DNA from 3 places in the Paenibacillus sp. AN1007 genome. Region 3 is predicted to be linked to each of the others. Evidence: riboswitches for the same ligand, from Rfam matches in the RefSeq annotation. Region 3 holds a riboswitch; each other region holds the start of a gene.
The links. Region 3 has a riboswitch for cyclic di-AMP ahead of ABXS70_RS09705 (3D domain-containing protein). Riboswitches for the same ligand answer to the same signal wherever they lie in the genome.
Positions count from the first base shown of each region.

Region 1: another riboswitch for cyclic di-AMP. It lies ahead of ABXS70_RS25635 (C40 family peptidase); the one in region 3 lies ahead of ABXS70_RS09705 (3D domain-containing protein).
Region 2: another riboswitch for cyclic di-AMP. It lies ahead of ABXS70_RS26010 (ubiquitin-like domain-containing protein); the one in region 3 lies ahead of ABXS70_RS09705 (3D domain-containing protein).

Region 1 covers NZ_CP159992.1:5,691,005-5,698,835, forward strand. Annotated here, with positions in the region: partial or broken gene ABXS70_RS25615 (PBP1A family penicillin-binding protein) at 1-1,643, shown strand, start outside; gene ABXS70_RS25620 (YwhD family protein) at 1,836-2,339, opposite strand; gene ABXS70_RS25625 (M1 family metallopeptidase) at 2,441-4,432, shown strand; gene ABXS70_RS25630 (hypothetical protein) at 4,443-5,288, shown strand; cyclic di-AMP (ydaO/yuaA leader) riboswitch at 5,551-5,688, shown strand; gene ABXS70_RS25635 (C40 family peptidase) at 5,707-6,162, shown strand; gene ABXS70_RS25640 (GNAT family protein) at 6,522-7,019, shown strand; gene ABXS70_RS25645 (cytochrome c) at 7,168-7,524, shown strand; gene ABXS70_RS25650 (4a-hydroxytetrahydrobiopterin dehydratase) at 7,623-7,831, opposite strand, start outside.
Region 2 covers NZ_CP159992.1:5,769,769-5,777,599, forward strand. Annotated here, with positions in the region: gene veg (biofilm formation stimulator Veg) at 1-251, opposite strand, end outside; gene yabG (sporulation peptidase YabG) at 426-1,322, opposite strand; gene rsmA (16S rRNA (adenine(1518)-N(6)/adenine(1519)-N(6))-dimethyltransferase RsmA) at 1,380-2,273, opposite strand; gene rnmV (ribonuclease M5) at 2,287-2,832, opposite strand; gene ABXS70_RS26010 (ubiquitin-like domain-containing protein) at 2,987-4,171, opposite strand; cyclic di-AMP (ydaO/yuaA leader) riboswitch at 4,440-4,692, opposite strand; gene ABXS70_RS26015 (TatD family hydrolase) at 4,934-5,701, opposite strand; gene ABXS70_RS26020 (HD domain-containing protein) at 6,041-7,318, opposite strand; gene ABXS70_RS26025 (AbrB/MazE/SpoVT family DNA-binding domain-containing protein) at 7,647-7,831, shown strand, end outside.
Region 3 covers NZ_CP159992.1:2,125,983-2,133,813, reverse strand. Annotated here, with positions in the region: gene ABXS70_RS09730 (DUF4178 domain-containing protein) at 1-400, opposite strand, end outside; gene ABXS70_RS09725 (DUF350 domain-containing protein) at 431-832, opposite strand; partial or broken gene ABXS70_RS09720 (PspA/IM30 family protein) at 928-1,598, opposite strand; gene ABXS70_RS09715 (hypothetical protein) at 1,766-2,110, opposite strand; gene ABXS70_RS09710 (polysaccharide deacetylase family protein) at 2,266-3,072, shown strand; gene ABXS70_RS09705 (3D domain-containing protein) at 3,247-3,918, opposite strand; cyclic di-AMP (ydaO/yuaA leader) riboswitch at 3,921-4,115, opposite strand; gene ABXS70_RS09700 (amino acid ABC transporter ATP-binding protein) at 4,385-5,107, opposite strand; gene ABXS70_RS09695 (ABC transporter substrate-binding protein/permease) at 5,094-6,560, opposite strand; gene ABXS70_RS09690 (M20 family metallopeptidase) at 6,759-7,831, shown strand, end outside.

The DNA.
Region 1 (7,831 bases), 3.1 Mb from region 3:
ACACGTAAAGCCAAGGAAGCAATGTACACCGCGCAGCTTGAGATGAAATACAGCAAAGATGAGATTTTGCAGATGTACCTGAATGAGATTTATTACGGTCACGGTGCTTACGGCATCGAAGCGGCGGCCCAGATGTATTTTGGCAAATCGGCCAAACAGTTGGATCTGGCAGAAAGCGCCATGCTGGCAGGCATACCGAAGGGTCCAACTTATTATTCACCCTACAATCATATGAAGAATGCCAAGGACCGGCAGAAGATTGTACTGAAAGCCATGATCGAAACGGGTAAGATTACCCAAAAACAAGCTGACAATGCCTATGAGGAGATGCTGAAGTTCAAACCGGAGAGTGAGCGCAAGACGGTGGAAAATGCCCCTTATTTCCGCGATTATATCCGCAACCTTGCAGTGAGGGAGCTGGGCATCAGTGAAGCGATGCTGGACCACGGAGGACTGAACATTTACACCACACTGGATTTACGTGTGCAGCAGGCGGCTGAACAGGCTGTCGCCAAGGGGATGGATGCAAAAAGCGAGCTGGAGACGGCTCTCGTATCCATCGACCCTCGCACCGGATACATTAAAGCGATGGTTGGCGGCAAGAATTACCGTACCAATCAGATTAACCACGTGCTGGCAACGACACGTCAACCAGGATCTGCATTTAAACCGATTATGTATCTCGCTGCCCTGGAGTCGAAGCAGCTCACCAGTGCATCTATTTTCAATAGTCAGCCTACTCTGTTTCATTATGATAATGACCGCAAAACCTACAAACCCGGTAATTTTGGTGATAAGTATCTGGGCGAGATTGATCTGCGGCAGGCCATTGCGGCATCGGATAACATCTACGCCGTAAATACCATTATGAAAGTCGGTCCTGAGAAGGTTGTGAGTATGGCTCAAAGTCTTGGTATCACAAGCAAGCTGAGCCCTGTCCCTTCTCTTGCGCTGGGCACTTCACCTGTCAGTCCCTTGGAGATGGCTTCCGCTTTCTCCGTTATTGCAGCCGGGGGCAGCGAACGCCGCCGATTGCCATCCTGCAGATCACGGATGCTGCAGGGCGTGTACTGTATGAGTCACCTCAGACCAAAGCAGAAACCGTGGTTGAACCGGCAGCAGCTTATGTATTAACCCGTCTAATGGAAAGTGTCTTTGAGCACGGGGGAACAGGCAATCGGGTATCTGCTGCGATTAAACGCCCGGTAGCAGGCAAAACAGGAACAACAAACACGGATGCCTGGCTTGTCGGATTTACCCCGGAGCTTTCCACCGCCGTGTGGGTTGGTTATGATCAAGGAAAAGCAATCTCCACGTCGGATGGCCGTCGTGCGGCCCCAATCTTCGCCCAATTTACGGAACAGGCTTTGGCAAGCGTACCGCCCAAAATTTTCAACGTTCCTGATCAGGTCGTCAGTGTCTATATCAACCCGGAAACCGGCAAGCTTGCAGGTAACGGCTGTGAGGAAAAGCGGCTGGAAGTGTTTATTGAGGGTACGGAACCTACAGAGGTATGTCGGGGTAAAATGGAACTACCAGATTCCACACAGGACGAAAAGGCACGTAAGGTTGAAAATCAGAAAGGAATACAGGAACAAAAACATTCCTGGTGGAGTGACTTCAAACGCTGGTGGGTAGAGTGACGCAATTCCGCAATGACTTGATTGCGTCATGGACTTCTCAGCCTGCAGTTTCCAATCGCGGTAATAGAACATTTCATAAATATACAGCCAGATGAATAGGACTGGACTGAATAACAGCAAGCATAGTTACAGCAAGCAAAACAAGCCCCGAGATCAGAAGTTCTGATCCGGGGCCTGTTCTTTTTTTGCACCTTAAGCGAGTGCTTCTTTCAACTCATCCGGTGAAGCATTCCACCACTCTTCATTATGAGAGATCAGAAGTGTCTTCAGCGCTGCTTTCTCTTCCGCTCCCAGTTCATCCAGCATAAACCGACGTTTCAATGCATAATCCATCCGGTTCACGTGATCCGCGAGAAGCTTCCAGCCGCGTTTGGCCTCTGTATCGATCCACATCTCACACGCCGTCGCTCCACCGTACAGCTGCCCTTGCTCCGTACGATCCACAGCTACCCACACCAGCCACACTTGACGTCCGTTGGGAACATCTTCTCGATTCGTCGAAAATTTGATGCCGCGCTCCACCTTACTCTTTGCGTGCATTGCACCGACGTCAATCTTGGCTTCACCCTGGTCAATGATGACCGGAGAAAGGTTGTTCAGATCAATAGAACCTGCGCCGAAGCCTTTGTGTTTACTTTTGGCACTCACGATATTCAAGGCAATCTGTTTCTTGCCGTTTTGCTCATTTTGGTCCATGTTTATAGCCTCCAAGAGTTGATACAAATATTTTAACTAATAATCGGCCCATTGCAAACATATACATGCTGTAGATGCTTGTCAACGGGAGGTATTTATCGATGATTCCACGACGCGCCAAGAGCTGGCTCACCGCATCCCTGGCCCTGTGTTTGCTTGCCGGAGGGATATGGATCATGCTCGGTTACAATCGTTCCACTTCATCTGAACTGCCCATACTCGCTCCGGAATCGGGCAAGCCCCACCTTAAAGCTCCAACCCCTGCCCCCCCGGAGAGCGTGCAGTCTCCTACAGCCGAGGTGTACAGCAATCGGGTAGTGGAATACCACATGGATGTAAAGCTGACCGAGGGGAACACACTGCAGGGCACACAGGCGATCACCTGGATCCATCCGGGGAAGAAAACAGTGAACGAGCTTTATTTTCATATGTACCCTAATGCATTCTCCTCTGCAGATAGCACATTTATGAAGGAATCCGGCGGTAAGCTTCGGGGCGATGTCATGCCGGTAGATGGCTATGGCTCCATGAAGTTTGTTGATATGCAGACAGAGGACGGGCTTTCTCTGCTGCACCGGATGCAGTATGTACAGCCGGATGACGGGAACATCAAAGATAAAACACTGATTAAAGTGCGGCTGCCGAAACCCGTAAAAGGCGGGGAAAGCATTACAATCCGCACAATGTTCGAAGTGGAGCTGCCGAAAATTTTCGCCCGGATGGGCAAAACCAATGATTTTGTTATGGCAGGTCAGTGGTTCCCTAAACTCAGCGCCTACGAACCTGCAGGAAGAAGAGGCCGTACAGCAGAAGGCTGGAACCTGCATCAGTATCATGGCAATTCCGAGTTCTATTCCGACTTTGGCATCTATAGTGTTCGTATTCGGGTACCCGAAACATACAAAGTAGCCGCAACCGGATTCCCAACCCAACAGGCTGTTCTGAAAAATGGGGAGAAGGTGTACCAGTTCTATGCCGATGATGTACATGATTTCGCTTGGGCAGCCTCACCTGATTTTGTATATGCAGAGGAGCCCTTCTCAGCTCCTAACGTGCCGGGTGTGCGCATCAAGCTTTATCTCGACCCGGCACACCAGGATCTGAAGGAACGTTATCTCTTTGCCGCCAAAGCCGCATTATCCAATTACAGCAAGTGGTTCGGACCTTATCCATATGCCACCTTATCTATTGTAGTCCCGCCTAAAGCGGCAAATGGCGCTGGGGGAATGGAGTATCCAACCTTAATTACGGCCTTCGGAGCCGATGATACAACCCCAGGTTACGATCTGGAGCGAACGGTGGTGCATGAAATCGGGCATCAATACTTCTACGGCATGGTTGCGAGCAATGAATTTGAGGAGGCCTGGCTGGATGAGGGATTCACCTCATACGCAGAAGACAAACTGATGGAACAGGAATACGGGCTAATCCCGAACCTGCCTGTACAATCCGGGCTGATCACATCTCCCGCTCCATTAACACAGCCCTCCTGGAAGTTTGACTCACAGCAGCAGTATGCATCCAACGTATATACCCGGGGGAAGCTCGTACTGCTTGGCATCGAGCAGCAGGTCGGAGCCAAACAAATGGAACGCATCCTTTCAACCTATGTTAAGAAATATCGCTTCAAACATCCGGCAACGGCCGATTTTCAAAAGGTAGTCGAACAAGTTACCCGGGCCTCTTGGGCTGATTACTTTGACCAATACGTTTACAACGACGGCATGGCTGACTTTGCCGTGGAGAGGATCAAGGTTATTCCTGCGGAAAAGGATGGGGAAACCTTGTACGAATCCTCAATTACAGTTGTCAAAAAAGGAAGTGACTTTCCGAAGGTTCCTGTTCGGATCGCTTTTGAGGATGGACATACCGTAACCAAGCAATGGGACGGCAAGGAGGATCGCATTACCTATAAACTCACGTATACCTCTCCCGTCTCCTGGGCGATGACCGATCCCTTATATGACATCGTGCTGGAGAACCGCCATATGAACAATTTCCTGAGAACTAAACTGGACGAGCAAGTCCAGTCCCGCTGGAATATGAGTGCTGCGAAACTAATTGAAGCTGTATTCGGAGGTCTGTCATGGTGAGGTGGAGACGGTGAAAGCAAAAATTCGCGAAGGCTGGTTTCTCGTCCGTCAGCATATGTTCATTGCTGCAATTTTATTTCTCTATCAGCTTGTATGGGGCTATTTTATCTACCGGTTGGTTCAGTCGGCAGTTGTTCCTCTCCTGCTTCGTTATCCGACCGAGGATGCTGGAGAGCTGAGCACGCTTTTGTTCAAAATGGAGAGCCAGCTGCGTCTGTCCGGCCCTGAGGTCCAGCGCTATCTCTGGATTCTGGGAGGGATGCTGCTGCTTCGCCTGCTGGTCAGCCCTCTTATTCAGGCAGGCCTGCTCTATTCCCTGCAGCATTTCAATGCCGCAGAAGAACGTATTCCGTTCATTCGCGGCATCCAGAAATTGTGGAAATCGATGTTGCTGCTGCACCTCATTCGCACAATACTTATGCTGCTTCCCGCTTACTGGCTCATACCTAAACTGTATTCAATCTTCATGGACAGTTTCCATTCTATTCATCTACTGCTGCCCGGCATCCCATATGCTGCAGGATGGATCATCTACGGATGGATTGTGCACCATATGATGCTCTATATGCAGTTCGGTATCTCTGCTCCGGGAGAAGAAGGAAGTCTTCACGGAATGCTCAAAGGGCTCTGGATTGCTTTAACCCGCATCTTCACAGTCATTGGCATCATCCTGATACTCGGAATGGTGCACTTATTCATCTTTGGTGTATTCACATCTGCCTCATGGTTCTTGACCGGACTTACCGGACTGATTCTACAGCAGACATATCCGCTTGCCAGAAGCCTGCTCAGCATGTGGAAAGTATGTGCCCATTTCCGCTTATGGCAGTCCACATCGTCCCCTAATACTGACTAGATCATTTAAAAATTGTTACCATCTCATGTTAAACAATTCATCCATTGTGATGTGTAAATACGCAAACCTCGACCTTCCCCCGTCAAAGGTCGAGGTTTTTTTTGCTAATTTTACTGCTAAACGTTGCCAAAGCACCACTCCTCTGGTACAATAATCGCAGTGAGTTTTTAGTAACAACTTTGTAATCTTTAAATCCTTATTTGTAACAACTTTAAATCTAAACTTTAAAATTAAATTTTCTTTTCGTTTTTTTACAGGTGCACAACTAGCAGAGCCAAATTCCTTGCACCTGGGAAGCGGGGGAACCAGTTATGGGTGAATTGATCTTGATACAGAGGGATCATAGGGGACCTTCAACCGAATCCTTAAGCTAACCTCGCAGGCATTGGAAGGGGTATATCACTTGTTTAAGAAGAAATTGACCGCAGCAGTACTTAGCCTCACATTTGCATTATCACTTGGTGCAGGCAGCGCATTTGCAGATTCTAAGATGGATAAAGTCATCGATTCAGCAATGGGAACTACATACAAAAGCGGAGGCACAACGCTTGACGGTTTTGACTGCTCCGGTTTCACACGGTATGTATTCGACAAACTAGGTATTGATTTGGCTCGCCAATCCAGCTCTCAATATGACATGGGTGATTCCGTATCCCGCATGGAGATGAGACCTGGCGATCTGGTATTCTTCAACACAACAGGTAAGGGCGTATCTCATGTAGGTATTTTCGTAGGAGATGGCAAGTTTGCGCACTCTTCTTCTTCCAAAGGTGTAACCATCAGCTCTCTTAGCGAGAACTACTGGGCTAACCGCTACATTGGCGCTAAACGGATTATGAGCACGGACACTTATGAGTCACTGGCCCTTGAGTAGGGACAAGCTGTAATCAACATGATGTTGGAACCATTAACTATACTGTAACGAAGTAGAAGCATAAACAGAACCGCCCGGTACATTCTCCGCAGGAATGTATCCGGCGGTTTTTTTGTACTTCTATCCCCCTGCAGCTGCTGCTCACATCCATCATTACATGTATGCGAACCATCAGGGTTCATTTTACTTCGTTTGTCCGTGCCCTTATGATGTTTTTACCCATCCCGTTATAATATAAACGGAATGAGCCGGACTTTTGTTTCATTTTTTTTCTGAAAATTGAAAACTTGCCAAATGAACAGCTCTTTTGTAGAGTGAACAAAGAACGGGTAACGGAAGAGAGGAGCACACACTGTTATATGAAGAATGAAGCCCCTTTGACGTTTCGTGTTGTACCGATGCAGGAAGAACACGCAGCACTTATATGCAGCTGGCAGTATGATCCGCCATACAATATTTACAGCTGGCTGCCTTGGGATCAGATGAAAGCACTGGAAGTCGAATTTGGAGATGCACGGCTGCGTCATGAGCAGTATGCGATTATCCTGGATCAACAGGATCAGGTCTATGGGTTTGCTCAATATTTTCCGCTTCAGGGTGTGACACGGATTGGCCTCGGAATGCGTCCGGAGAAGTGCGGTCAAGGACAGGGAAAAGCCTTTGTTACAGCTATCGTTCAAGAAGCCATTCGCCGTAATCCTTCTAACGAGATCGATCTTGAAGTACTTACCTGGAACAATCGCGCCATTCAGGTATATCTGAAATGCGGATTTGTCATCCAGGATACATATGAACGTCAAACCCCGACCGGCCTGATGCCCTTCCACTGCATGGTCTACGAGGGTCCGAGAGAGTAAATTGCAGATAAAATGGTCTCATTTTGTCTCTCTTTTGTGATTAGTTCAAAAAATTACCACAAAATGCTATGATGTAACGACAGCTTCCGTTATAATGATAGGGATAGTTTGGGTTAGATGATCTTTCATTCTGGAGGGGACACAAGGGATGCACAAATGGATCATGAGCGGGGTATTTTTTGCAGCATGTGCTTTAGCTATTGTTTTAATGTTTACGCTTCCAGGTAAAGAGGAAGCGGCTCAAGAAGCCAAACCGTCCATGCCTGAAGTAGCTATGGATGCCGGACAGGCTGAGACGCTGGTGAAAGCGAACTGCATCTCTTGTCACGGTGATCAGCTTCAAGGTGGGGTAGGTCCTGCACTTGCCAACATCGGTAGCAAGGATGATGTGGAGAAAATCTACTCTACCATTGTCAAAGGTAAAGGCGGCATGCCTTCTTTCAAAGGCAGACTGCAGGATGAGGAAATTGCTCACATCGCTATGTGGTTGGCAGAGAAAAAGTAAGCATTGCCGTTAAGACACGAAGACATCAAAGAGGCTCTCGTTCTCCCGGCCGGGAGGCAAGAGCCTCTTTTGCTGTTCGTTACCAGTATATCCTGAGATTATTCTGTTCTCATTTTTTCAAAGGCTTCGTTGTACTGCTCTGCTTCTTTAATGTCTACTGACGTAATGCCGCCCTCATCCCAAGATGTAAGACGCAGCGTAACCGTTGTATAATCAATAGTAATAAAAGGGTGATGATTGAATGCCTCCGAAATCGCTGCGACTTCGTCTACAAAGGCAATCCCTTTCATATAGTTAGAAAACACAA
Region 2 (7,831 bases), 3.0 Mb from region 3:
GTCTCGCTGCCTGGGTCAAAGACCATAACTTCCACAGACTCCGTAAGTATATCCGCATAGCTGTAAGATACTCGCTTGAATGTTTCCTGCTCCTCATCAAGCTTTACAATAAAAACAGAAGGGTACGTTTCTTCCAATACACCCGTACGCTCAATCGTCTTACGGCGGCCACCATTAGCCCGCAGCGTAATTTTCTGACCAATATGTGCATCGAGATTGCGTTTGATATCCAACAGCGTATTTTTAGCCATTGTGGACGTCCACCTCTTTTCTTGTCCATTATACTGAATTTTACAGCCATTGTCAAATCAAAGCTAAATATTATATCAGCACTAAAAAGTTGCTGTCAATGATTTTTTTTGCAAATAAAAAAAGCCCCTTTCAGGGCTGCTGCTGGACCGGAGTGCGACTCCGGTATAACTTCATCAGACTGCAGATGGATTTACTTTTAGCGTAGATAAATCATTGAGTCCTGGCAGGCCTACCCGGTAACTGCCTTTGGTTTCCACACCACCTACACCTTGGATACCGCTAATCGTATTATGCAGTACATCATTCATGTTTACGGTATCCCGAACGGATGTGAACGAAGCCTTGGCGGCCACATAGACGGGATCAAGTGCATGAATGAGAATTCGACCTGGAGAACTTGCAAAGTTTGCGCCGGCACGCAGCAGTGCTTCAAAATGAGACTGACAGGCCCCTGCAATAATGGTCAGCGCATCAAGATGACGCTCATACTGCCTTGCGACCTGAATGGCCGAGACAAAATTTTGTGAATTTTTATAACTCCCCAAACTATAGAGATCATAGGGCTGCCTTGTCTTTAACACACCATCATGACCAGTAATCACTACGATATCCGGACGAACTTTGGGCAGCAGGCGGTATAACGTATCTGCCATTGCTGATTCATGCACATACTGTCCTTCTGCAGGAACACGAAGCTGTTCATACAGATTCATGCTTTTTTTCAAATAATTCGGGTCACCATCCAGGTGCAGCACCTTGCCGGGCATTTCGAAATACGCAGGCTCCTGCTGTGCAGCCCATTCCTGCATCAAACCTTCCCGGTTACGCTCTGCCTGCTCCATACGATGCTGCTGCAGGCGGGAGAGCGTCTGATGGGCTTTAATATGTGCCTGACGCGTTTTTGCACTCTGTGGTTCGTAAGGAACCTGTATCAAATCGTCCACCGGGGAGTCAGCCAGCAGCCGGAACTCGGTCCCTTTAATGACCGCAGCATCTGACTGGAGTCCTTCTACCCGAAAAGTCACATCGCCACCGTATGACTTCCGAACGACCAAGTCTCCGATATTCATCACCATTATCACCTCTACCCCATCGTATGGGCAGAGACCCGGATTGGTTCATTAAAATTACAGTCCGCCGCGAACCCCGGCTTCCCACATTACCGTGCTGAGGGTCGCATACTCCTGCAGACTTAATGTCTCTCCGCGCCGTGAGGGCTGTATACCTGCCTGCTCCAACAGTTGATCCGCCTGCTCTCTGTTCTCCTTCGAGAAGAAGCGGGCTTTAAGATTGTTGGAGATTGTTTTTCTCCGCTGCGCAAACGAAGCCTGCACGACTTCAAAATAATGCTGTTCGTTCGGAATCTGCACTGGAGGCTGGTCACGAACCTTCAGCTTAATAACTGCTGACTCTACGTTAGGCTGCGGGATAAATACGGTAGGCGGTACCACACAGACCAGTTCCGGCATACTGTAATACTGCACGGCAATACTCAGACTTCCATAATCCTTGGAACCTGGTGCCGCCGCCATGCGTTCAGCTACTTCCTTCTGGATCATGACCACGATGCTGTCTACAGGCAGCTTCTCTTCCAGCAGCTTCATCATGATTGGCGTCGTTACATAATAGGGAAGGTTCGCAACAACACTTACTTTATCAACCGAAGCGAAGTCTGATGCAAACAGCGCAGCCAGATCCAGCTTAAGAACATCTCCGTGATGAATGCGTACATTGGGATACGGCTCCATGACCTCTCCAAGGATCGGCAGCAGACGTTGGTCAATTTCCACAGCCGTAACAGGACCAGCCGCACGCGCGAGGCGCTCCGTAAGAGCTCCAATCCCCGGACCAATCTCCAGAGCGCCCTTGGACTCGTCCAAATCGGCAGCGCCCACGATTTTGTTCAATATATTTTGATCGATCAGGAAGTTCTGTCCCAGACTCTTCTTAAAGGAGAATCCATGCCTCTGAATAATTTCCTTAGTGCGTTTGGGTGTTGCAATTTCAACGGTTTGTTCCATGTCTTTCATAACCTCACAATCCTTCACGTTCGATTTGCGCTAATGCATCGGAGAACTCTTCTCTTGTAATCTGGAAAACACTCAGCCGTTTGTGAAACTGTTTGCCGTTGCAATACCCGATCCCCAGCAGGTTGCCCATCTCCATGCGTCTTGCTGCAGCTTGCGGGTGTATAATCAGTCCTGCCTCAATGAGGTCTTCCCAATCAATCAGACTTGGTGCACCTTCATAGGATGTGTGTACACGTGCCAGAGCATGACGTATGGCCTCCGGTGAAGCATTCTCAACGCCGATATCCCCTTTACGTGTCGCATCTGCCTCTGGAATGAACGCATGTTTGCAGCCTGGAATCTTATTGGCAATGATTTTACGAATACGCTCACCCGCATGGTCCGGATCTGTCAAGATGATGACACCCCGTCTCTCCTGAGCAAGTGCAATTCGCTTCAGTATACGCTGATTAATAGCAGAACCTCCGGTTTCGATCGTGTCTGCTTCAACGGCCCTTCTAATGGCTACCGTGTCGTCACGGCCCTCCACAACAATTACTTCTTTTATCATGTTCCAATTCTTCCTTTCTAACGCAAAAAGAAGAGGAATATCCTCTTCTCTGCCAAACGGCGGAGGAGACTGAATTCAGACTCCTCCGCCGCATATTCCGCATGAATCTTCATGCAACTATTTTATAGCATTCCCATTTCAAAGTAAAACGATTTTAGTTCGCTTCCGGCTTCACGGGTCCAATCACATATACCGTTTTGCCTTTCTTACGTCCGAAATTCAGGGCATGCTTCACACTGTCATAATAAACATCAATTTTGTTGCCTTTAATCGCACCACCGGTATCTTCCGCACGACGGAAGCCTAGGCCCTCGATGTATACCCACCAGCCAATTGGAATGACTTTCGGATCAACTGCGATAGTGCGGCCTTCCGTTACACGAGTACCGGAAGCTGTCTTCGTACCAATGCCTGGCTCTTCAGCAGAGTAGGCTGTCATGGATACATTTTTCAGAACTTTAGAATATTTAAAAGAATTCCCGGAGACCGTAATCACCTTGCTGCCCGAGGCAGATGTTTTCTTCGAGTTCGATACTGCTGTTTTGCTGCTTTTCGAAGTTTTGGCCGATACCAATTGAACCTCTGGCTTTTTCTCAACCGGCTTCGCTTTTGTACCTACTGCAATAACTTTGTCTACACGATTGGAAGCAATCGTTTTGCCGACCATTTTTTTGGAGACGAGTTCTCCATCTTGAAACACTTTTTCGATATGCTGCACAAGTGTGCCTTCCTGACCTTTCACTACTACACGATTATCCCCTTGGAACAAACTAGGATCTGCTGTTTTGACAACCTTGTAGGCAATCGGATGCTTCACGTCCACTGTACGCTTTGTTACACGCACTACACGAATCTTCATATCCGATTTTACAGTAGTTCCGAGCGCTGGATACACTTTATCATGCTTTGCAACTTCAATACCTGATTGCTGAATTACATCTTGTACCGATGAATCGGTTGTATACAGAGTCTTGGTGTCTCCGTCTGCCGTAATGTTAACTGGGATGGCCCGCTCAATAACGATTCGGTCTCCGTCCGTAATCGCCCCATTCATGGGCATGGATACCTTGTCGTGAGGGCTGACTGTGATTGACTGCTCCTCCAGCATTTCCTGAAGCATTCCTGTACGAGTCTCTACCACTTGAGCTTTGCCGTCAATAACCAGTGAAATCTGCTTCCCGGCCTGACCGTAAACGACTAACAAGATCATGATTGCAAGCGCAATTGAGAATATCGCGATCAGTGCCATTTGACGCAAGTTCTCATGCTTCCACCGCAACGCGAAAGACTTACTGGATGATCGTGACTCATGGGTCTCTTCTGGTTGGAATCTGCCCACTTCTCCGTCCTCCTTCATAGCCTCGCCGTCTAAAGTAATGCATGATGTCTTTGACGCGACTATACCAAATTTTCTACAGAACACAGATCAGAGGTAATGATCGGTCCTGCACCATGAACCCCTCTTCGCAGCATGATGTCATCCTCCTGAATACTTACCGTATGATGACTCTATTTCTTTTATTCAAAACAAAAAAAGCCAAAGAAAGAGTGTAAGAGACTCTTTCGTGGCTTCCGAATGATTTGAATATCGGAAATTCATGCACGAGGTTGCCTCTCTTTTTCCGCTTGCGAGGTTAGCTGTCGGGTTCGGGCGAAAGAGAGCCGCCCTATCTCAGGTCACCCGCTCATGGCGGACGCCCTTGAATTCACCCCGAGACCCAAAGAAGAAATCAAATACGGCTTCGCAGAACATTCCACTGTTTTGGGTCAGCGAACGATGCGCATCGGCTGCATTCACCGATGTTTAAGCCCTATTGGTTCCCCCGCTCTCCATTAACGGAGACTCAGCGAGATTGATTCATGAAAGTAATGTTGTCTTATCGGAAAGTGTCCCTTTGTTCATCCCCCGAACATCTGTCCAATTTTCCGCACAACAATTCACTGAAAAGATGATATCCTGTTTTGATGCATGTTGTAAAGCATGGATCAAGTACGTTTTTCTAAATATTTGGTTAAAATATTGTAATATTCTTCAATAATTCGAATCAAAGAGCAAATTACCTCTCGTTAGCTTCCTTTTTCACCTGATTTACTCCTTTTTTTACCGAATCCCAAATCGTTCCATGGCATTTTTGGTGGTTATTGCAGCAATTTCCTCCACCGAAATGCCTTTAATTTCCGCAGCGGCTTCAGCAACCAGACGTACATGCGCTGTTTCATTTCTCTTTCCACGATAAGGGTGAGGTGTAAGATAAGGGGAGTCTGTTTCTAGAAAAAATCGATCCATCGGAACCTTGGCCAGCACCTCTTTAGGCTGCTTCGCATTCTTGAATGTGATTGGCCCTCCAAAAGAAAGATGGAAGCCCAATTCCAGACACATTTTCGCCGTCTCCCAGCTGCCTGAGAAGGAGTGCATCACACCGCCAACCTCACTCGCTTTCTCTTCACGCAAAATACGTACAATATCCTCATGGGCATCCCGATTATGGATGACAATGGGCATATTTAATTCACGTGCCAATGCAATTTGTTGTCGTAATACGCGGTGCTGTATTTCCTTAGGTGAGGTGTCCCAGTGATAGTCCAGACCGATTTCACCAATGGCTACCACCTTTTCGTGTTTGCACAAAGATGCAATCCATTCTAAATCACCCTCCTGCATCGTGATTGCATCCACCGGGTGCCAGCCTACAGCTGCATAGATGAAGTCATACGTTTCAGCCAGTTTCATCGTCGTTGGAATCGTCTCCCGATTAAAGCCAATGTTGATCATACGAGTAATGCCTGCATCAACAGCCCGCTGGATCATGTCCTCTCGGTCTTCGTCGAATTGTGGTGCATCGAGATGTGTATGTGTGTCGAATAACATAGTGTTTATTTCTCCCTTCATGTCGAAAATCGAATACCGATTATATGCATTAGAATTTTGAATTTATTTTTTTGAAACACAAATTTTGATTGGGACATGCCGCGATTTCTGTATTTTCACTTTTAATACTCAAGCTACTATATATAGAAGGAAAATAAAAAGTCAAATCTACATCTTGCAGCTAAACCGGATTTAAAACTGTATATTTACTCACTTTGATTACAAAATTATGTCGATCTACATATCCTCGCCATTAAAGCAGATTAATGTATCATGTAAAATAGCTCTTTTAGAAAGTCTTTTGATATCAAAATGTTTCACCTGCCGCATCATTCATGATTACAAAAAATAGGGGCGTATATGGGACGGTAATTCATGAAGGATGGCATCAACCTTGTTCTGAGGATAGTACAGATGATGTTTGCCCAGATGAAGTCCACTGATCGAACGTACAATATCAGACACTTCTGACAACTCGTGCAGCTTGTCCTGCCTATCCAGTAAAAGAATCTGCTTATCCGTGGATTGATCTGGACGAAACACGTCGTAAGGATTATCCGTTGGGAAATCAACCTCAAGATCGTATTCCGGATTCAACCCTGCATGAGCAAAAGCTTCCCTAATTTCTTCAACCATGTCCAGATCCGTCTGTTCGAGCTCCACATACTTATACAATCTGCGATCCATAAAGCGTTCGCACAGCTCACTCAGAACAGTATCGTCCTCTTTACGCCACTGCATAAAGGCTGTTTGAATCAATGATTCATCAAGCTGCAGATATTCATCAACGGAAATTTCTCCATAAAACAGTTTGGGCAGTGGTTCTACCATAAAGCGGAACGGAAAGCTCTGCTCCACTAATGCTTTTGCCCGTTTGAAGATTTGCCGTAATATAATTTCCGAGCTTCGCGTTACGGGATGGAAGTAAATCTGCCAGTACATCTGGTACCTTGACATCAGGTAATCTTCTACAGCATGCATGCCGGACTCTTTAACCACGATTCGCCCATGAAATGGACGCAGCATCCGTAGAATACGGTCCAGATCAATTGTGCCATAATTTACGCCTGTAAAGTAGGCATCCCTGAGCAGGTAATCCATCCGGTCAGCATCAAGCGGGCTGGTCACCAGATTCACAACGATTGGTTTATCATATGTTTTCTGGATGACTGAAGCCACCTTCTCGTCAAAATCAGGAGCGTACCGTCTTAGAATCGCCCCTACTTCGGTATCCCCCTTGATAATGCGGCACGTCCAGTCTTCATGATTCATATCAAAAGCTTCTTCAATGGAATGAGAGAACGGTCCATGTCCAAGATCATGAAGCAGGGCAGCACACAAGGCCACCAGTTTTTCTTCCTTTGGCCAGTCTGAATAATGACTTCGTTCAAACTGTGAGATGATTTTGCGAGTAATTTCGTATACACCTAAGGAGTGGGAGAAGCGACTGTGTTCTGCCCCATGAAAAGTAAGATAGGATGTTCCTAATTGACGAATGCGGCGCAGCCGTTGAAATTCAGGTGTATTGATCAACTGCCAAATAATCGGTTCTTGCACATGAATGTAATTATGTACCGGATCTTTAAACACTTTTTCTTCTGTCAGACGATGTTCCATTTCATTTCACTCCTTTTAAAAAATTATCTTAACCTAAATATTATCGCGTTTGGCTTCATTTTTCATCAAAGATTCGACACACTTTGACGAATTTTGTCGAATAAAGAACTTTTGTCGTTTTCCAAATCGACAAAGCTGACATGCATGTTCAAATATGAATTTACGCTCTTAACCCCTTACCACCAGCAAACTTAAGAAAAATACCCTTAATTTTAAGCTAATTTTAAGGTTGACTGTTTTGGGAATCGTTGGTATGATGAGTATCATAAAACATAAAATAATGTCGAATAATGACAATGATAGTTAGCTGAGAGGAGCACTGATTATAATGATGAAATCAACAGGTATTGTAAGAAAAGTGGATGAACTGGGACGGGTAGTTATTCCAATCGAATTGCGCCGTACACTCGGTATTGGTGAAAAAGATGCTTTGGAGATCTATGTTGACGGTGAGCGCATCATGCTCAAAAAATATGAGCCAGCTTGTATCTTCTGCGGTAATGCAGAGAACGT
Region 3 (7,831 bases):
ATTGATACTGCCATACCAGCTGCTCGCCAGCCTGACCATAAGGTGTTCTGCCCACCGTCTGAACCATACCACCATACTCTTCCTCCAAATGATACACATGGTCATCCAGTTCCAGAATCGTTGGCACTTCGTCGGGGGCATCAAGTCTTCCGTCTATAGGTGTATATAAGGCATACCGAGTGATTTCACGCTCCTCCACGTGTAAATATCGGAATGCACTTCCATCCTGCAGCGTTAATACGACAGCATTACGAGCACGATTCTGTACTCTGCCTATAACTTCGTAGGTGACCAGTGAAACTTCGCAAATATCGCCAGGTGCAAGCTGCAGCATTGTTTTTTCCGCCTTAGGCGGCTCCGGCTTTGTTAGTATTCCTTTAATACGTTTCCATACACTCATGCAAATTACCCCTGTTCCTTATCTTATGGCTTACAGGCAAGCTGCAATAATCAATGCGCCTACAATATGCAGTGCCCCGGAAAACAATCCATATCCTGTCTTGCCCTGCTGTATTCCTGTATCCAGATCCAGAGCAGCCCATTTGCGAATGATAAAGTGAACAACACTTTCCAGGATCAACAAAAGAACAAAAGATACAACGGAAACAAGCAGCGCTTCTCCAAGATGACCAGCCGTCGAAATTGAAGTTGCAAGCACGTAACCCTGTGCAAATAATTTCATGACCATCCGGGTGGTTACCGCCATATTACCAGCCTTGACTTCAGCAAAATCCTTATATTTTGTAAAAAGCGAATCCACATACATCAATACAAACAGCAAAACCGAACCTGAAACAGTCCAGACCAGCATCGCCAAAATGTTCAAATCCATTTACACAGCCTCCACTTATCAACATGATCCGCATTTAAAAGCGAAGGAGAAACACTGTTCTCCTCCGCTGTTTAACCCTGCTGAACGCCAAGGTGTTAGTTTTTATTTTCGTACTGTTTCATCAGTGCAGCAAGTTCGTCCTCGACAGCAGCATCCTTGCCAAGCTTCTCGAACTCTTCATCCAGCGATTTGCCTTTGGAAGACATTTCGTTGCTTGCTTCAGCCTGAGCTTCCATCTGCATCATTTTCTCTTCCATACGTTTCATGCCGGCACTTGCGGTATCAGAGCTGAATCCATTCAGCGCTTTGTTGATTTCCGTTTGAGCTTTGGCTGCATTGTAACGAGCGACCAATGTCTCACGTTTATTCTTCATCTGAGTCAACTGCTTACGCATCTCATCGAGTTTACCGCGAAGATTGTCTGCGGAAGCTTTGTTTTGGTCATAGCTGGCTTTGTATTCAAGCATTTTCTCTTCAGCAGCTTTTTCTCTTCCAGCGCGCGGCGGGCAAGATCCATGTTCTGTGCACGAGCTGCCGTGTGAGCCTGCTCTTCACGTTTCTTGACAAGCGCTTCCTGTTCCTCGAACAATTGCTTGAACTTCTTCTCAATGGCAATCTGAGCAGCTACGGCTTTCTCTGCATCTTCCAGATCTTCCTGCATGTCACGGATATATTGATCCGTCATTTTGATCGGGTCTTCGGCTTTGTCGATAATAGCGTTGATGTTGGACATTGTAAGGTCACGTAATCTTTTGAAAATGGACATTAGGTTATTCCTCCCAGTGGATATTACATTGTATATAAAGATACATACGCAGTAATCTGCAACTCGTTTCAATTTTGCGAAAAAAAATTAAAACGGATCTGCATCTTAGTATAAGGAGGATGATACGGAATCATGCTGCATATCAGATGTGCATCCATTAAATGATATTAATGATTGGATTCTTGTTTTTTATTCAGATGTTCATCCACAAGTCTCTCCGCCGTCTGAACAATTTCGTCGATCTGCAAGCGCGTAATGCTGTCAAAGTGGATACCCATAATTACGGTTACCGTAACTTTCAATTGCAGAGCCGCTTTGCGGGCAAGCCGCTCACATAATTCCTGTTCTTTATGTCCCGGGATATGCACCGTTGTACCGCTTACCCGTTCATGGTCGACATAGAACGTAGCTACAGCCCCGATATGAGCTTTCCCCCCTGTAACGAGAAATACCTTGTCCTGCCCTGCCTCAAAAACCTCTAAACGAATGGATTTCAAATCATATGTACTCATCGTCTCTCCACCTAGCCTTCTCTTTATATGATATATGGTGGAATTATGACTTTCATAACCTGATCTACACAATGAAACTTCTCACATTCGCATAAATGGTTCTCGTGAAGGGCATACCATAAAGAACGAAATTTCTGAAAAAAGGAGGCCGTCCAATGTTTAAACGCCTCGTTATGCCAGCACTCGTTATGGTTATATGTTTTGGGGTTTACCTGGTTCCTCCCGCGGCTGCTTCAGCAAATCACATACCTAATCTGCCCGAGCTTGATCCACCTGCATCCAGCGCCAATGATCGAGAAGAACAGCTGACTTTAGGTCAACTGCGTCAGAAATATGCGGATACTTTCAAGACAAATGGCCCGTCGACCAAACAGGTTGCACTGACTTTTGATGATGTACCCGACCCGAGGTTTACGCCGCAGGTACTGGATGTCTTGAAAAAATATAAGGTTCGCGCAACCTTTTTTGTGGTAGGCAGTCGGGCGGAAAAACATCCAAATCTGGTGAAACGTATGGTGAAAGAAGGACATATTGTTGGCAATCACAGCTACAACCATCCCGAATTCAGCAAGTTATCGATGACTGCTTTTCGCAGACAGATTCTACATACCGGGGATATCATTCAGCGACTGACGGGCTACACACCCAAATTGATTCGCCCACCTTATGGAGATATTAACGAGGAACAGCTGCGCTGGGCCGCCAAGCAGCACTACAGCATTATCAACTGGAATGTGGATTCGTTGGATTGGAAAGGGCTGTCCAAGGAACAAGTGAAACATAATATTCTGTCAGCGGTTAAACCCGGCTCCATCGTACTGCAGCATGCAGGCGGAGGTACAGGCTCTAATCTCCAAGGTACAGTGGAGGCCCTGCCAGATGTCATTGAGGAATTGCGACATCGAGGTTATGAACTGGTCACGCTGGACGAGATGCTGCAGCTGCCTAAGGAAAAACAATAAGACACCCGGCAGCCTTAAAGCTGATTGTATAGATAAAAATACAGGGTGTTCCTATCGGTAACCATGAATCTTACTCATTCATGACAACAACCAAAGAACACCCTCTATATGTTAGCGTATCATTTTTCTCTGAATCCCATCAAAGAATCTAGGGAGTTAAGTCAATTTTACTTTTTATTTTAAAATGTAAAGCTCAATATCCTGAAAACCAAATGAACTTACGAACTGTTTGCTTCCCGGAATAAAAATGTCGATGCGGTTGCCTTTGATGGCACTCCCTGCATCCAGAGCAGTAGCAACGAAAGCCTGTTTAGGCAGTCCCGGGTGCGTATGCCCCGTCACGAGAACTTTGGTTCCAAAAGGAATCACCTTCGGATCTACTGCAATCGTGCCCAGTTCCAGCGGGTTGCCAAAATAATCAACTGCTCCCCAGCCCCCGTTCTCGGAAGCATCTGCGGAATATGCTGTAGCTTTCACGTTTAAGGTCTTACTATAGTCAAATGTTTTACCCCAGGCTTGGACAACTTTAGTATCCGCGCTTACATCCAGACTCGCTGCTGTAACCGGTTTTTCCTCTGACTTCATCTGAACCGGGGCTGCTTGCGCTTTATTTTCCTGACCTGGAATTGTAATTTTCAGACCACCATAGATGTTATACGGTGAAATGTCTTTATTGGCTTTAATTAATGTGTCCATGGCAATACCATACTGTTTGGATAGGGTGAAGAACGTATCCCCCTCTTTAGCTGTATGAATCGATTCCGCGTGAACCGGAACGGTTTGAATCAACAGTACGGATGTCAGTAATGCAATGGCTGTCTTGGCTATACGTTTTTTGTGAAACATGGTCTTCCTCCTCATTATGCCTGCGAAGTTAGTTGTCGGATTCGGATGGAGGAATCCACCCTATAGGCTGTAAATCACATGCTGAAGCATTATGTACCCTAATTCACCCCTAGCGGCGCGCCGTTCTTATGAACTGACACGTCTGCACTGTTACATCCCCCACACTTCCACTTCGGAAGTTTCGGCAGCATTCAATATATCACAATTTTGTAACCCTAAGCTGTAGTAAATGTTACCAATTAGCGACCGATCTTCTTTGGTCCTCCGGGATTTGTAAGATAACTCCAGAATTTCACATCCTTTAATCAGTCCGTTTATCTCTTACATGGGTAACAGAAACGTTACTTATTTTGTTTTGAAGCCCTGATTTCATTCCTTCTTATGTGAAATGCAAAAAAGCAGCGTTAGCGGACCTCTGCCGTTAACGCTGCTTTTGCTATAAATCCACTCCAGGAAGCGGGATGATTTAGAGTACTTTTGCGAGAAAATCACGTGTACGCGAATGTTTCGGTGCACCGAAAACTTCATCAGGCGTACCTTCTTCAACGATAACCCCGCCATCCATAAACAGGATCCGGTCACCAACCTCACGCGCAAAACCCATCTCATGGGTAACGATGACCATGGTCATGCCGCCCTCGGCAAGACGTTTCATAACTTCCAGTACTTCTCCAACCATCTCCGGGTCCAGTGCAGATGTGGGCTCATCAAACAGCATAACATGCGGCTGCATCGCCAGGGCTCTTGCAATTGCGATCCGCTGCTTCTGTCCACCAGACAGCTGATTAGGATATACATCTTTTTTATCAGCCAAACCAACCGTTTTCAGAAGATCATCGGCAATTTTGTTTGCTTCAACTGCAGATTGCTTCTTTACCTTGATTGGCGCAATCGTAATGTTTTGCTGCACCGTTTTGTGCGGAAACAGATTGAAATGCTGAAATACCATGCCCATTTTTTCTCGCGTAGCATTAATATTGTGCTTGGGATCGGTAATTGAAACACCTTCAAAATTAATTTGTCCCGATGTCGGCTGCTCCAGAAGGTTCAGACAGCGCAGGAATGTACTTTTACCCGAACCCGAAGGACCAATCACTACGACGACCTCACCTTTACCGATGGATACGTCGATGCCTTTCAGCACATCATTTTTGCCATATGATTTGTATAATTGTCTAACGTCTATCACTTGCACCCAACTTCCTTTCCAATCGACCCAGCAGCTTGGACAAAATGAATGTCATGACGAAGTAGATCGCTGCCGCAATAAGGAATGGATTCATTCCTTGGTACGTAATGTTTTTAACTACACTTGCCTGATACATAATATCCACCATACCGATGACGGAGATAATGGATGACTCTTTAATGATGGTCACGAACTCGTTACCGATTGCCGGAAGTACGGCTTTGAAAGCCTGCGGCAAAATGATATAACGCATCGCATCACCTCTGCCCATACCGAGTGAACGAGCAGCCTCCAATTGACCACGATCCACGCCTTGAATCCCTGCACGGAAAATCTCGGCCAGGTACGCACCACTGTTGATGGAGAGTGTCATAATCCCCGCCTGCAGTGCGGAGAAGTTGATGCCAAAGGTCAAGGACACCCCATAGTAGATAATCATGAGCTGAACCAGCATTGGCGTGCCTCGAATGACTTCTACGTAAGCTGTACCAATCCAGCGCAGAACGGCCAGATTATGAAGACGGAACAGGCAGATAATCAAACCGATGATTACCCCGAACAGGACACCGAGAGCCGATAACAGCAGCGTATATCCCACACCTGTTGCATAGAAGCTTTTATACTGCCAGAATACTTCAAAAATATTTTGTGATTTGTTCACTTTATCCGCCATCAGGAGACTCGCATCCGTTACCATCTGGTTGATTTTATCTTCGCTTTTCAGACGCTCCAGCGTTTGATTCACTGCGGTCAGCAGCTCTGTATTGCCTTTGCGAATCCCGATTGCCGCTTCAACCTGCTCTTCATCCGGAACTGCGGCTGCCAAACCGATAATATCATCCAGATAACCAGCAGCCACCGTATCCTCGACAATCGCCGCATCGACACGTTTCGTTTGAAGCTGCAGCACGATATCGGAGATTTTATCCAGAGAAGTGAGCTTCGCGCCTGGAATTTTCTGTCCAATCGATTCCTGAATGGAGCCTTTTTGTACACCGATTTTGGTATTCTCCAAAGACTTCATGTCCGGAAATTTGTCTTTGTCCACATTGCGGATCATAATGACTTGTTTGGATTTGTAGTACGGCTCAGAAAAATCAATACTTTTCTTCCGCTCATCTGTCGGTGTCATGCCTGAGATGACCAAATCTACGCGACCGCTCTGCAGCGCAGGCAGCAAACCGTCAAATCCCATATCTTCAATAACGAGTTCGGCGCCGAGATCTGCCGCAATTTCTTTCGCGATCGCAATATCAAATCCGACGATCTCATCCTTACCGTCAATGACTTTGTGGAATTCGTATGGTGCAAAATCGGCACTCGTTCCAAGCACCAGTTTTTTACCTTTTGAGCTGCTGTCTGCCGTTCCGCTCGCCAGCGCTGCAGGTGCAGCCGCCGTTAGAAAAAGAAGGAATGTTAACAGCATTACGGTGTAACGACTTATTAATTTCAACCCTGTTCTCCCCTTACAATGCTATAATTACTTTTACATATTGATTCGTCAGTCATGTTGATGACTGAGTCATTATAAAGTACAATGCATGATTATGCAATGTATTTTCAAGATTGAATTCTGACTTGTTTCTGAAAAAATACTGCAAAGATGTTATAATCAATAAATTATTTTCATTTTTGCCTAAGGAGTTTACCTATGACACCCAACAAAACACAAATATTTAACGTTATTGATCAATATGCTTCCCGTTTCAAAGATATTTCATCATATATTGGCGCTCATCCTGAACTTGGAAATGAGGAATATTTAGCATCAGCCCGTCTAAAGGAAGAATTGTCTTATCATGGATTCGAAGTAGAAGCTCCGGTTCTTGGGCTGGACACCGCTTTTATCGGTACCTATGCTTCAAGCAAGCCTGGTCCTACCATTGCTCTGTTATGTGAGTATGACGCCCTGCCAGAGATTGGCCATGCTTGTGGCCACCACTTGATCTGCATGATGAGTCTGGGTGCGGCCGTGGGACTAAAAGCAGTTGTTGAAGAAGTAGGCGGAACAATTAAAGTGTTTGGTACCCCTGCAGAAGAGACACGCGGGGCTAAAGTTCCAATGGCGGAAGCTGGATTATTCGATGACTGTGATGCCGCACTTATGGCACATCCATTCTATGCTTATGAAAAATCAGGCAGCTCCCTGGCGATTGATGCTGTACAATTCGAGTTTCATGGCAAATCGTCCCACGCAGCAGCCAGTCCGCATGAAGGTATTAACGCACTGGATGCTGTTATTCAAACGTTTAACGGCATTAATGCGTTCAGACAGCAGGTCAAGAGCACCGTTCGTATTCATGGCATTATCAACAGCGGCGGTCAAGCCGCCAACATCATCCCGGATTATGCTTCTGCACAGTTTTATGTGCGCGCAGCCAGCCGCAAGGAACTGAACGTACTGACTGAGCGTGTCATTCAGATTGCACAAGGCGCAGCACTCCAGACGGGATGCAAATTGGTAACATCCAACTATGAAACGTCTTACGATGAAATGGTTACAAATGAGACGTTCTCTGACGCGTTCAGCCAGAATTTGCTGCAGCTTGGCATCCCGCAGGAAGAAATCGTTAGCGGAAATGACCACGGCTCCATGGATATCGGCAACGTTTCCCTGAGATGTCCGTCCATTCATCCTTATATCCGTGTGGTGGATGAAGTTCATACGCTGCATTCCATTGAATTCCGTGATCTCGCGCTGCAGGAGCGTGCACTGGACGGGAT